Regions from separate parts of the Neorhizobium sp. T25_27 genome, predicted to be linked through region 2. Evidence: riboswitches for the same ligand, from Rfam matches in the RefSeq annotation. Region 2 holds a riboswitch; the other holds the start of a gene.
The links. A riboswitch is a leader RNA that binds a small molecule or an ion and turns the genes downstream of it on or off. The one in region 2 is predicted to bind thiamine pyrophosphate.

Region 1: linked by a shared signal. The riboswitch ahead of C5J24_RS02395 (ABC transporter permease) and the one ahead of thiB (thiamine ABC transporter substrate binding subunit) in region 2 are both predicted to bind thiamine pyrophosphate.

Annotation. Positions count from the first base shown of each region.
Region 1 covers NZ_PVBJ01000001.1:451,685-457,412, reverse strand. The annotation lists gene C5J24_RS02415 (L-aspartate oxidase) at 1-481, opposite strand, end outside; gene nadA (quinolinate synthase NadA) at 478-1,449, opposite strand; gene C5J24_RS02405 (hypothetical protein) at 1,518-2,462, opposite strand; gene C5J24_RS02400 (ABC transporter substrate-binding protein) at 2,519-3,463, opposite strand; gene C5J24_RS02395 (ABC transporter permease) at 3,460-4,242, opposite strand; TPP riboswitch at 4,378-4,481, opposite strand; gene C5J24_RS02390 (ABC transporter permease subunit) at 4,549-5,728, opposite strand, start outside.
Region 2 covers NZ_PVBJ01000017.1:46,638-52,365, reverse strand. The annotation lists gene thiP (thiamine/thiamine pyrophosphate ABC transporter permease ThiP) at 1-758, opposite strand, end outside; gene thiB (thiamine ABC transporter substrate binding subunit) at 763-1,773, opposite strand; TPP riboswitch at 1,814-1,921, opposite strand; gene C5J24_RS29855 (response regulator) at 2,019-2,468, opposite strand; gene C5J24_RS29850 (ABC-F family ATP-binding cassette domain-containing protein) at 2,629-4,449, opposite strand; gene C5J24_RS29845 (thiamine diphosphokinase) at 4,453-5,109, opposite strand; gene C5J24_RS29840 (MoxR family ATPase) at 5,204-5,728, shown strand, end outside.

The DNA.
Region 1 (5,728 bases), on a different contig from region 2:
GAACCTCGACACCATCAAGCACCGTGATCGACGGTGTTGCGGAGACAGCCTCGACCAGAGCCCGGACGATCGCCGCACCCGATCCGTCGCCCGCCGCATGCACGATACGGCGGCGCGAATGGGCAGCCTCCAGGCCGAGCGAAAGCGAACCGTCAGCAGCCCGGTCGAAACGCACGCCAAATTTTTCCAGGATGGCGATAGCGTTCGGAGCTTCCTTCAAGATTGAAGCGGCGACTGCCGGATCACAAAGTCCGTCGCCGGCGGCGAGCGTATCCGCCAGATGCAGGTCCGCGCTGTCGTCAGTGCCGAGGCTCGCTGCAATGCCGCCCTGCGCCCAGGCGCTCGACGTTTCCGCACCCAAGGCGGCGCGGGTGATCAGCACGACGGGCTGAGGCGCCAAGGTTAGCGCCGTCACCAGCCCCGCCAGACCGCTGCCGACGATCGCGATGCGGCCGGCGAGATGGTCGAGGATTTCGGTCATATGGCGAGCATCCTCTCGACCGCGCGGCGGGCCGCAACCGCGATCGATGGATCGACAGTCACCTCGTGCCGGTTTTCCTCCAGCGCCTTGCGGATGTTGGCGAGCGTGATGCGCTTCATGTGCGGGCAGAGGTTGCAGGGCCGCACGAATTCCACATCCGGATGATGCACGGCGACATTGTCGCTCATCGAGCACTCGGTCAGAAGCACGACACGGGCCGGCTTCTTTTGGCCGACATAATCCGACATGACGGCCGTCGAGCCCGCAAAGTCGGCCTCGGCCACCACTTCCGGCGGGCATTCCGGATGCGCCAGCACCACCACGCCGGGGTGCGCCTCGCGCAGATCGCGGACATCCTGCGCATTAAACAGCTCGTGCACTTCGCAATGGCCATGCCAGGCGATGATTTCGACATCCGTTTCCCGCGCCACGTTCTGCGCCAGGTATTCGTCCGGGATCATCAGCACTTTCGGAACGCCGAGCGATTCCACCACCTGCTTTGCGTTGCCGGAGGTGCAGCAGATATCGGATGCCGCCTTCACCGCCGCTGAGGTGTTCACATAGGTGATGATCGGCACACCCGGATGCGCCTGCCGCAGCAGTGCGATGTCTTCCGGCGTGATCGAATCCGCCAGCGAACAGCCCGCTTCCATGTCCGGGATCAGCACGGTCTTTCCGGGGTTCAAGAGCTTTGCCGTTTCGGCCATGAAGTGGACGCCGGCAAGCACGATGACATCCGCATCCACCTCGATCGCCTTGCGGGCGAGCGCTAAACTGTCACCGACGATATCCGCGACGCCATGGAAGATTTCCGGCGTCTGGTAATTGTGGGCGAGGATGACGGCGTTGCGGGTGCGCTTCAACTCAAGGATCGCTGCGACATCCGCCTCGTAGCTCATCCACTCGGCCTTGGGGATGACACGGCTGACGCGATCGTAAAGCTGGGAAACCGAAAGCGGAGAATTCATCAGCAGCTCCTTTTATACTCGAAGTGAGTATATCCGGCGCAGAGACATATTCTCGATTCGAGTTTATGTCAATTACGTGAAAGCGGAAGTTTCGAACCGGATAGCGCCCGCTCTTCGAGGACCGCATGACGGTAGCGGAAGAGCTTGGCGGGGCGGCCGCCGGTTTCGCTGGTCGCCTCCCCGGTTTCCTCGATCAGCTCCTGCTGGTCGATCAGCCGGCGGAAATTCGGCTTGTGCAGCGTCAAGCCAGCCAGCGCCTCGACAGTGCGCTGCAATTGCGACAGCGTAAAACTCTCCGGCATCAGTTCGAAGACCACCGGGCGGTATTTGATCTTGGCGCGCAGCCGCGCGATCCCGGTCGCCAGGATACGGCGGTGATCGGCAAACATCGAGCGACCGAAACTTTTGGCCGGCGGACAACCTGCCTCGGTCACCAGTCCGGCCTCGTACATCAACTCGTAACGCTGCAGGCCGAGATCCTCGTTCCATGCGGCGCCGTCGAGGCCGAAGGCAAAATCGACGCGGCGCCGGCGGTGTTCGCGCCTGGCAGTTTCCGCCGCAACCCAATCCTGCAGGCGGCCGGTGATGGCGGCCAGGATTTCCGGCCTCCCCCCGCGATGATCTTCCCAGGGGAAATATTCGTACCAGCCGTGCCAGCCGGGTTTTCCGGCACCGGGTGCGGCCTGCTCGCGGACCAGGCCGAGATAGCTGATCGAGATCGTCCGCCCCTCGGCATCCTCATGGGTCCGGTCGCGATCGGCGAAGGTATAGAGCTGTTCGAGATAACCGAGCGGATGGCCGGTCTGGTCCCCCACCCATTCGCGAAGCCCGGCCTGCAGGCTCCTGTGCCCAAGCTCGAAGGGCCCGGATGGCAGCGCATCGCCGGAGCGAACCGTCATCACGCGCGGCTCGTCGCCGGTGACGGCGGACAGAACCGCGATCAGTTCCGCATGGGCAAGTCCGATGGTCAAGCAAACTCCGAGGGTACGTAACGTGCGATGCCTATCTGGCATGGAAATCACGTTACGCGAACCCCGGCGTTCAAATCAAACAATATCAGCAGCTTGGCCTACTTGATTTCGACTGCGAGGTCCCCGATCGGCGGCACGGTCTTGATCAGTCCCATTTCCTGCATGAAGGTGGCGAAGCGCTGGTAGCGGCCTTGGTCGAGTGCGGCCGGACGCTTGGCAAAGCGCGGCAGCGTGTCGAAGAACGCGGTGCGGTTCAGTTCGTCGTCGAGGTTGGGATAGGCCTTGACGAAAAGCTGCCAGGCTTCCTGCGGATGGTTGGTGATGAAGATCGAGGCCTGTTCGACGGCGTGCAGGAAACGCGGCAGCCGGTTGTCGGCGGCAGAATCGCGGCGGGTGACGAAGATCAGCTCGTCATAGGTCGGAACACCGTGCTCCTCGGGGAAAAACGCGCGCCCCGCATGGCCTTCCAGCTTCATCTGGGTCAGCTCGAAATTGCGGAAACCGCCGAGCGTCGCATCCACCTTGCCGCCGATCAGCGACGGTGAGAGCGAAAAATTGACGTTGATCAGTTCCACGTCAGCGTTCGAAAGCCCTTCGGAGGCTAGCATGCGCTTCAGCATCGCATCCTCGAAACCGGTGACGGAAAAGCCGACCTTCTTGCCCTTCAGATCCTTGAGGCTCTTGATCGGACCGTCCGCCAGCACAGTGACGGTGTTCAAGGGCGTCTCGACCAGCGTGCCGAAACGCACGAGCGGCAGGCCTGCCTCATGGTCGAGATAGAGATTGGGCTGGTAGTGGATGCCGATATCCGCCTGGCCGGCCGAAACCAGCCGCGGCACTGCGGAGGCGTCTGACGGCGGGATGAGCTCGACATCGAGCTTGGCATCGGCAAACAGCCCGCGCTGCTGGGCGATGACCATCGGCGCATGGTCCGGATTGACGAACCATTCGAGCAGCACGCTGAGCTTGTCGGCGGCCTGCGCAGAAATCGGGGTGGCAAGGCTGGCCAGCGCGATGAAGGACGCGGTGAGGATACGGATCATGATCGGACGGAACTCCCTGATGCGGATGAAGATGAAGGGTCAGCTTCGCTGGCCCACGGGGCGAGTCCGGCGGTCAGCCGGTCGATGAGAAGCCTTAGAATGAGGGTAAGGATTGCCAGTATGGTCATCGCCGCGAACACGGTGTCGGTCTGCATGCGGGCATTGGCCTGGACCATCACGAAGCCGAGCCCGCCGGACGCCCCGACCCACTCCCCGACCACGGCCCCGAGTGGCGCCAGCGGTGCCGCGACCCTGAGGCCCGAGACGAGGCTCGGGATCGCCAGCGGCACACGCATCGACACCAGCGTCTGCCAGTGACCTGCCCCCTCCAGCGAAACGGCGTCGAGGATTTCCTGATCGGTGCGGCGAAGACCGTCGGCAAAGGCCGACGCGACCGGAAAGAAGATGATGATCGTCGTCATCGCCACTTTCGAGGCGAGGCCGAAACCGAGCCACAAAACCAGGATCGGCGCCAGGACGAAGACGGGAAAGGACTGTAGAATCAGTACCATCGGCCAGACGAGACGGCCAAGCCGCGGCAACGCGGCGACCCCGAATGCCGTGGCGATGCCGAGGCCTGCGCCGATCGCGAGGCCCAGCGCGATTTCCGTCAGCGTGACGAGGCCGTTCTGCAGCAGGAAACCCGGCTGCCGCCCGAAGGCGGAAGCGACGGCAATCGGAGACGGCAGGATGTAGCGGGGCGGAGCAAACAGCCAGACGCCCGCTTGCCAGAGGGCGACAAGCAGGACGAGGCCGATGACCGCATGGGACGCACGCATGATGCTACGCGCCGAACCTGCACGCCAGGACCGGATATCCTTGCGGAACCACGGGAAGAATGGATATCATCGGTCGATCTCCAGATCAGTCAATTACGGAGATCCAGGTGAAGCGGAGAAGAGAAAGTATCGTCGAATGACGCCTATTTCCGTTCCTACGCCGGCATGACCCGGATCAGGTTCAAGGGTCCGGCTCACCGCCATCTCAGCATCGTCAAGATGCCCCCCTCGGAAGAACACGATAACTGTCGGTTTTCGCTATGTCTGTCAAGCGGACCGGACGGTCCGCCCGCTATCGTTTCCAACTCACCGTGCGTAGAGTCGGTCTAGGCGAACCACCCTGCCCAGCAGGGCCAGCGCGATGACGGTGAAGAGGATCAGGACGGCCGAGATGGCATGCGCGGTCGGCTCCAGGCTGAAGGTCGATTCCGCGTAGATGCGGACCGGCAGCGTCGTCAGCCGGGCGGTGGTGAGGAAGCTCGTCACCGTCACCTCGCCGAAGCTCAGCAGGAAGCCGACGATGCCGGCCGCAAACAGCCCCGGCGCCAGGCCCGGCATGATGATCAGAAAAAACCGCCGCACCGGGCTTGCCCCGAGGCTCGCCGCCGCCTCCTCCTGCGCCCGGTCGAGCCCCATCACCGAGGTGGTCAGAAGCGTGATCGCAAACGGCAGGATGACGATCACATGGATCGCCACGAGGCCGAGGAAGGGCGGAATGATCAGGTAGATCTGCAAGAGCCGCAGCATTCCGACCCCGATCGCCACGTGGGGCAGCGACATCGGCAGCAGCCAGAAAGCCAGGAGCGCGGAGCGACCCTTGAACGGATAACGGGCGAGCGCGAAGGCCGCCGGCAGCGAAAGCGAAAGCGCCACCAGCATCGAGGTGACGGCAAGCTGCACCGACACCCAGAAGGCATCCGCATACGTTCCGGCGAAAAACACCGCCTCGTACCATTTCAGCGTGAAGCCGCGGAAGCCGGAGGCGGTCGCCTGCGGCACGTCGTTGAAACTCTGGATGCAGACCAGCACCAGCGGCAGCAGCAGGAGCAGCAGCGAGATGGCGAGCAGCAGTTTCGAGACGATCGGCCCGAGGATGTTGATGATCGGCACCAGCCAGCGCGGTATGCTCCAGGGATTGCTGGGCTTGCCCTTCAGCCACGGCATCAGGCGGTTGAGCGAATAGGCGCAGAGCGCCGCAAACGCGAGACCGGTGACGGTCATGATGATCGCAAGCGCCGCGGCAAGCGGCGCATTGAGGTTCTTGATCGCTTCCTGCAGCACCAGCATGCCGGTGGTCCAGACCTTCTTTCCGCCGAGCAGGGAGGCGGAAACGTAAGCCGTGGTCGCCATCAGGAAAACGATCACAGTGCCGGAGCGCAGGCCGGGCAGCGAAAGCGGCAGGTCGACGGTGAGGAACCGGACCGCCGGAGAGGCGCCGAGGCTCTGGGCCGCTTCATGCACCCGCGGCGAAGTGCCCTGCAGGTTG
Region 2 (5,728 bases):
GCCGTCATGCCGATCTGCAGCAGCGACAGCGCTATGGCGCGCGGAGGGTCGAAATCGAAACGCAGCGACTGGTAGATCGCCACTTCGAGCGTGGTCGCGGCCGGCCCGCCGCCGAGCACCAGGACGAGCGTGAAACTCGTGGCGCACAGCATGAAGATCAGGCCGGCAATGCCGGGGATGACGCGGCGGGCCGCAGGCCACTCGATGAAGCGGAAAACGGAGAAGGGTTTCATCCCGAGGCTGGAGGAGAGCAGCCAATATTCCGCCGGCAGGCGCTCCAGCGCGGCAAGCAGCAGTCTCGCGGCGAGCGGCAGGTTGAAGAACACATGTGCCAGCAATATGCCGGAAAACCCATAAATGCTAACCGGTTGCTCGAGGCCAAGATTCAATAGTAGGCTATTCATCACCCCCTGCCGCCCCCAGATGCCGATCAGGCCGAGCGCGCCGATCAGCACCGGCAGGCCCATCGGCAATGCCATCAGCCGAATGACCCATACACGGCCCGGAAAGCGCGGGCGGCGTGCGAGCGCAAGTGCGACGGGAAGGGCAAAGGCGACCGACAGCAGCGTCGAAAGAACCGCCTGCAGCAGGGTGAAGCGCAGGATCCGCCAGGTATAGGCGGTGAACAGTCGGCTTTGGGTGTTGCCGGCGTCCCAGGAGAGAAGGGCGGCGACTGCGATGCCGACGAAGAAGGCGATTCCGACAAGGCTCAGCAGCCCCCAGCCAATCCCGCGTCTCCGCTCCGCCCGCGTCAGCATGGGATCAGTTCATGCTCATGGCGGTCAGCCACTCGTCGATCCAGGCCTGCCGGTTCTTGGCCACCTGGTCCGACCCCATCAGGAACGTCTTGGCCGGCTGCACCAGCTTGTTGAATGCGTCGGGGAGCGGCTGGGAGGTCTTGGCGGCCGGCATCATCCAGTTGGTGGTCGGGATGACGTCCTGGAAGGCCGGCGAGACCATGAATTTCAGGAACTGTTTCGCCAGGTCCTTTTCCTTCGCCCCCTTCAGCATGCCGGCGACCTCGATCTGGATGTAGTGGCCTTCGGAGAACGCGGCGGCCTGATAGCGGTCCGTCTTCTCCTCGACCATGTGATAGGCGGGCGAGGTCGTGTAGGAAAATACCATCGGCACTTCGCCCTTGGTGAACAGGCCATAGGCCTCCGACCAGCCGGGCGTGACGGTCAGCACGCGTTTCCTGAGCTTCGCCCAGGCCTCCGGTGCCTGGTCGCCATAAACCGATTTCACCCAGAGCAGCAGGCCGAGGCCGGGTGTCGAGGTGCGCGGGTCCTCAATGGCGATCTTCTGCGCGGGATCGCCGTCCACCAGTTCGTTGAGGCTTCTGGGTGGGTTCTTCATTGCCTGCGTGTCATAGACGACGGCGAAATGGCCGTAGTCGTAGGGGATGAACGTGTCGTCGCTGTAATTGCCGGGGACCTTGGCCGCGGCGGCGTCGAGCCCGTGCGGCTCGAACAGGCCGGTCGCCTTCGCCTCGGAGATCAGGTTGGTATCGAGGCCGAGCGCGATATCGGCGTCGGTGCCTTTGCCCTCCAATTTCAGGCGGGTCAGAAGCGCCACGCCGTCTGCGACGCCGACGAAATTGAGCTTGCAGGCGCAGGCCTTTTCGAACGCCTCTTTCACCTTGGGACCCGGCCCCCAATCGGAGATGAAGCTCTCGTAGGTGTAGACGGTCAACGTCTTTTCCTGCGCTTCGGCCGGCGCGGAAAGGGAAAAGGCGGCAGCGGCCGCGAATATCGAAAGAATGGTGCTGCGCATCAGCGTCTCCTCGTTGTGGTGACAAAGGGGAATAGGCGCTGATGAAGAGCCGTCTAATCCCTCCGCCGGTGTTAACCGGATCAGGTTCCGCGGGTTAGCCAAAGGCCTCTCAGCCGCACGAAAACGCGCGGCACCCCGTTAGAGCAGGATCAGATTTAGCGGCGAGGCGAATGGCTGGCAAGAGGCGGTCTGCGGCCGGCTCAAGGCGCATTCGGCAGGAGCAACATGACTCAGTGGTTCATTGCTCAGTGGTTCTGCGGAAACACTTTCAGTTCACGCGGAACGATCGCCATGCCGCCCAGCCGGTTGGCAACGGCGTAGTCGATAGTCTTCTCGACCACATCGGGCATGACCGGTTTGGTGAGAACGCCGAGCGAGCCTTGGACGCCGGCTTCCACATCGTCCGGATTACCCGTCATGAAGACGACGGTGATGCCATATTGCTCGGCAAGCTCGCGCCCGATCTCTGGACCAGTCCGGCCGTCCGAAAGATTGACATCGACCAGGGCAATATCGGCATAGGCGGCGAGCGCCAGGGCGTGTTTGCGGGCATTGGCAAAACCGGCGACTTTCAGGCCCATGGCTTCGATCGTCTCGGCTACATCGAGCGCGATCAGAAACTCGTCTTCGACAATCATAACTCTTTGATTCATCGCCTCAGTGGCCAGCCGACGACGCGTAACATTTGTCAGCATTGGATGTCCCCATTCGGTTGATCGGTTCCGGGCAGGCCGATCCGTCCCCGGGACATTTCGACCACTACTCACACCCCAGAACGCCCCGGGACATCATATGTTCCGCTCCGCGACAAATATTTTTTTAGCTAACTATCTGTTAAGCTTAACAAATTGCAAATCAGCCTTCAATTTCCTCACGCAGCATTTCGAGCTCCAGCCATTCTTCTTCCATTTTGCTGATGCTTTGGCGCAGCTTTTCCATCTCCGCAGCCAGCTTGTTGAAGGCGGCGGGATCCTTGGTGAAGAGGTTGGGATCGGCCATTTTCTTCTCGCGGGCGGCGATCTCGGCCTCGGCTTTTGCCATTTCCTTCGGCAGGTTCTCGAGCGCGAATTTCTGCTTGAAGGAAAGCTTGCCTTTGCCCTTCGGGATGCCGGAAACCGATGCTGCAGTATCGGTTTTTGCCCTGTCAGCTTTTTCCGTGCGGCGCCTTTCCTCCAGCGCGCCCTTCCGCTGCGCCAGCATATCCGTGTAGCCGCCGGCATATTCGATCCAGCGGCCGTCCGGTGCGTCCGGATTGGCGGGGGCGATGGTCGAGGTCACGGTGCGGTCGAGGAAGTCACGGTCGTGGCTGACGAGGATGACGGTGCCGGTATAGCCGGCGACGATTTCCTGCAGCAGGTCCAGCGTCTCGATGTCGAGGTCGTTGGTCGGTTCGTCCAATATCAGGAGGTTGGACGGCCGGGCCATGATGCGGGCGAGCATCAGCCGGGCGCGCTCGCCGCCGGAAAGGTTCCTGATCGGTGTCCTGATCTGCTCCGGCTGGAACAGGAAGTCCTTCATGTAGCCTGCGACATGCCGCTGTTCGCCGTTGACCAGCAGCGTCTCGCCGCGTCCATCCGTCAGATGGTGGGACAGCGTGTCCTCGGGGTCCAGGTCCTCGCGCTTCTGGTCGAGCGTGGCGATTTCCAGGTTGGTGCCGAGCTTGACGGTGCCGGTGTCGGGCGTCAGCTGGCCGGTCAGCATCTTCAGAAGCGTCGTCTTGCCGGCACCGTTCGGGCCGACGAGACCGATGCAGTCGCCGCGATGCACGCGGATCGAGAACGGCGCGACGATCGGCCGGTCGTAGCTCTTGGTGATGTTCTCGGCCTCGATGACAAGCTTGCCGGATTCACGGCCTTCGCTGACGCTCGCCTGCACCGTGCCCTGCGGTCCTTTATGGCCGCGGTAATTGCCGCGCATCGTCTGCAGCTCACCGAGGCGGCGCATGTTGCGCTTGCGGCGCGCGGTCACGCCATAACGCAGCCAGTGTTCCTCGCGCTCGATCGCCTTGCCGAGCTTGTGCTGTTCCAGCTCTTCCGCCTCCAGCACTTCGTCGCGCCACGCTTCGAACTCGCCGAAACCGCGGTTCAGGCGTCGCGACGTGCCGCGATCGAGCCAGACCGTGGCATTCGAGACCTTTTCGAGGAAACGACGGTCATGCGAGATCACCACCAGCGCGCTTCTCGTCTTGCGCAGCTCGTCTTCCAGCCATTCGATGGTCGGCAGGTCGAGATGGTTGGTCGGCTCGTCCAGCATCAGGATGTCGGGTTCGGGCGCCATGACGCGGGCAAGTGCTGCGCGTCGGGCCTCGCCGCCGGAGAGCGTGTTCGGGTGTTCCTGGCCGGTGAGGCCCAGATGTTCGAGCAGATAGGTGACGCGATAAGGATCGTCGCCCGGGCCGAGGCCCGCTTCGGCATAGGCCTGCACCGTCGAATAATCGGCGAAATCCGGCGCCTGTTCGAGATAGCGGATGGTCGAGGAGGGATGGCGGAACACCTCGCCCGACTGGGGCTCGACCATCCCGGCGGCGATCTTCATCAGCGTCGACTTGCCGGAACCGTTGCGGCCGACCAGGCAGATGCGGTCGCCCGGCTCTACCTGCATGCCGGCGCCGGCGAGAAGCGGCGCGCCGCCGAAGCTCAGGAAAATATCGTCAAGTTTCAGAATTGGGGGCGCCAACAGTCAGGCTCCTGTAAAGTCGTGGGGGCGGGCAAGGATCATGGCCTTGCCTTTCCTCAAATGGAATTCCACCCGGCCTTCTGCAACGTTCGAGACGGTGCGCGAGGAGCCGAAGGGGAGCGAGAAGTTGTCGAGCGGATAACGTGCGCCGATGATATCGAGCCCTTCCAGGTCGGAAAAACCGATGACTGAAAACAGCGAACCCTTCGGCAGGTCCAGGGTCTTTGTGCCCGGCAGCAGCGGCACGGCCTCCTCGTCGCCCGACGTCAGCAGGATGTCGAGGTCGCGTTCGGCCAGGCTCATGGCGTGAAAGAGATGCTGAAGCGCATGGTCGCTGCGCTCGCCGCCGAGCGCGCCGGCAAGGATCAGCCTTGTCGCGCCGCGTTCGATGGCTTCGGCCGTTGCGATCTCACCGTCCGTTTCGTTCTTGGCTGGCGGAAAGGCCTGCCGCTCGACGTGCGGGAACTGCGCGATCAGCGCGGCGTCGGAGGAATCGAAATCGCCGACCCAGAGTTCCGGCTTCACGCCGAGTGCTGCCGCATGGCGCATGCCGTTATCGGCCGCGATAAAGCGGCTGCCGGCGATCGTGTCCCGCAGGCGGTCGGTGACGCGCAAGTTGCCGCCGAGCAGAATGGTGAAGGTCGAATGGGTCATGCGCATTGCCCATAGCGCAAAGCCGGTGGAAAGGGAAAGCTGTTGCGCCGTCACGGGTGAGCTTTTAGTTTGCGGCGCGTTTACCGATCAGGATCACGAGATGCAGTTTCAGGGTACAGCGGACTATATTGCCGACAAGGATCTGATGGTGGCGGTCAATGCTGCGATCCGGCTCGAACGTCCGCTGCTGGTGAAAGGCGAGCCCGGCACCGGCAAGACCGAGCTTGCGCGGCAGATGGCCGCCGCCCTCGGGCTCGATCTGATCGAGTGGAACATCAAGTCCACCACCAAGGCACAGCAGGGGCTCTACGAATACGACGCCGTCTCGCGGCTGCGCGACAGCCAGCTCGGCGACGAACGTGTCCACGACGTGGCCAATTACATCCGCCGCGGCAAGCTGTGGCAGGCCTTTGCCTCCGACAGGAAGCTCGTCTTGTTGATCGACGAGATCGACAAGGCCGATATCGAGTTCCCGAACGACCTGTTGCAGGAACTCGACCGCATGGAATTCCATGTCTACGAGACCGGCGAGATGGTCCGCGCCAAGGTCCGGCCGATCGTCATCATCACCTCCAACAACGAGAAGGAACTGCCGGACGCCTTCCTGCGCCGCTGTTTCTTCCAC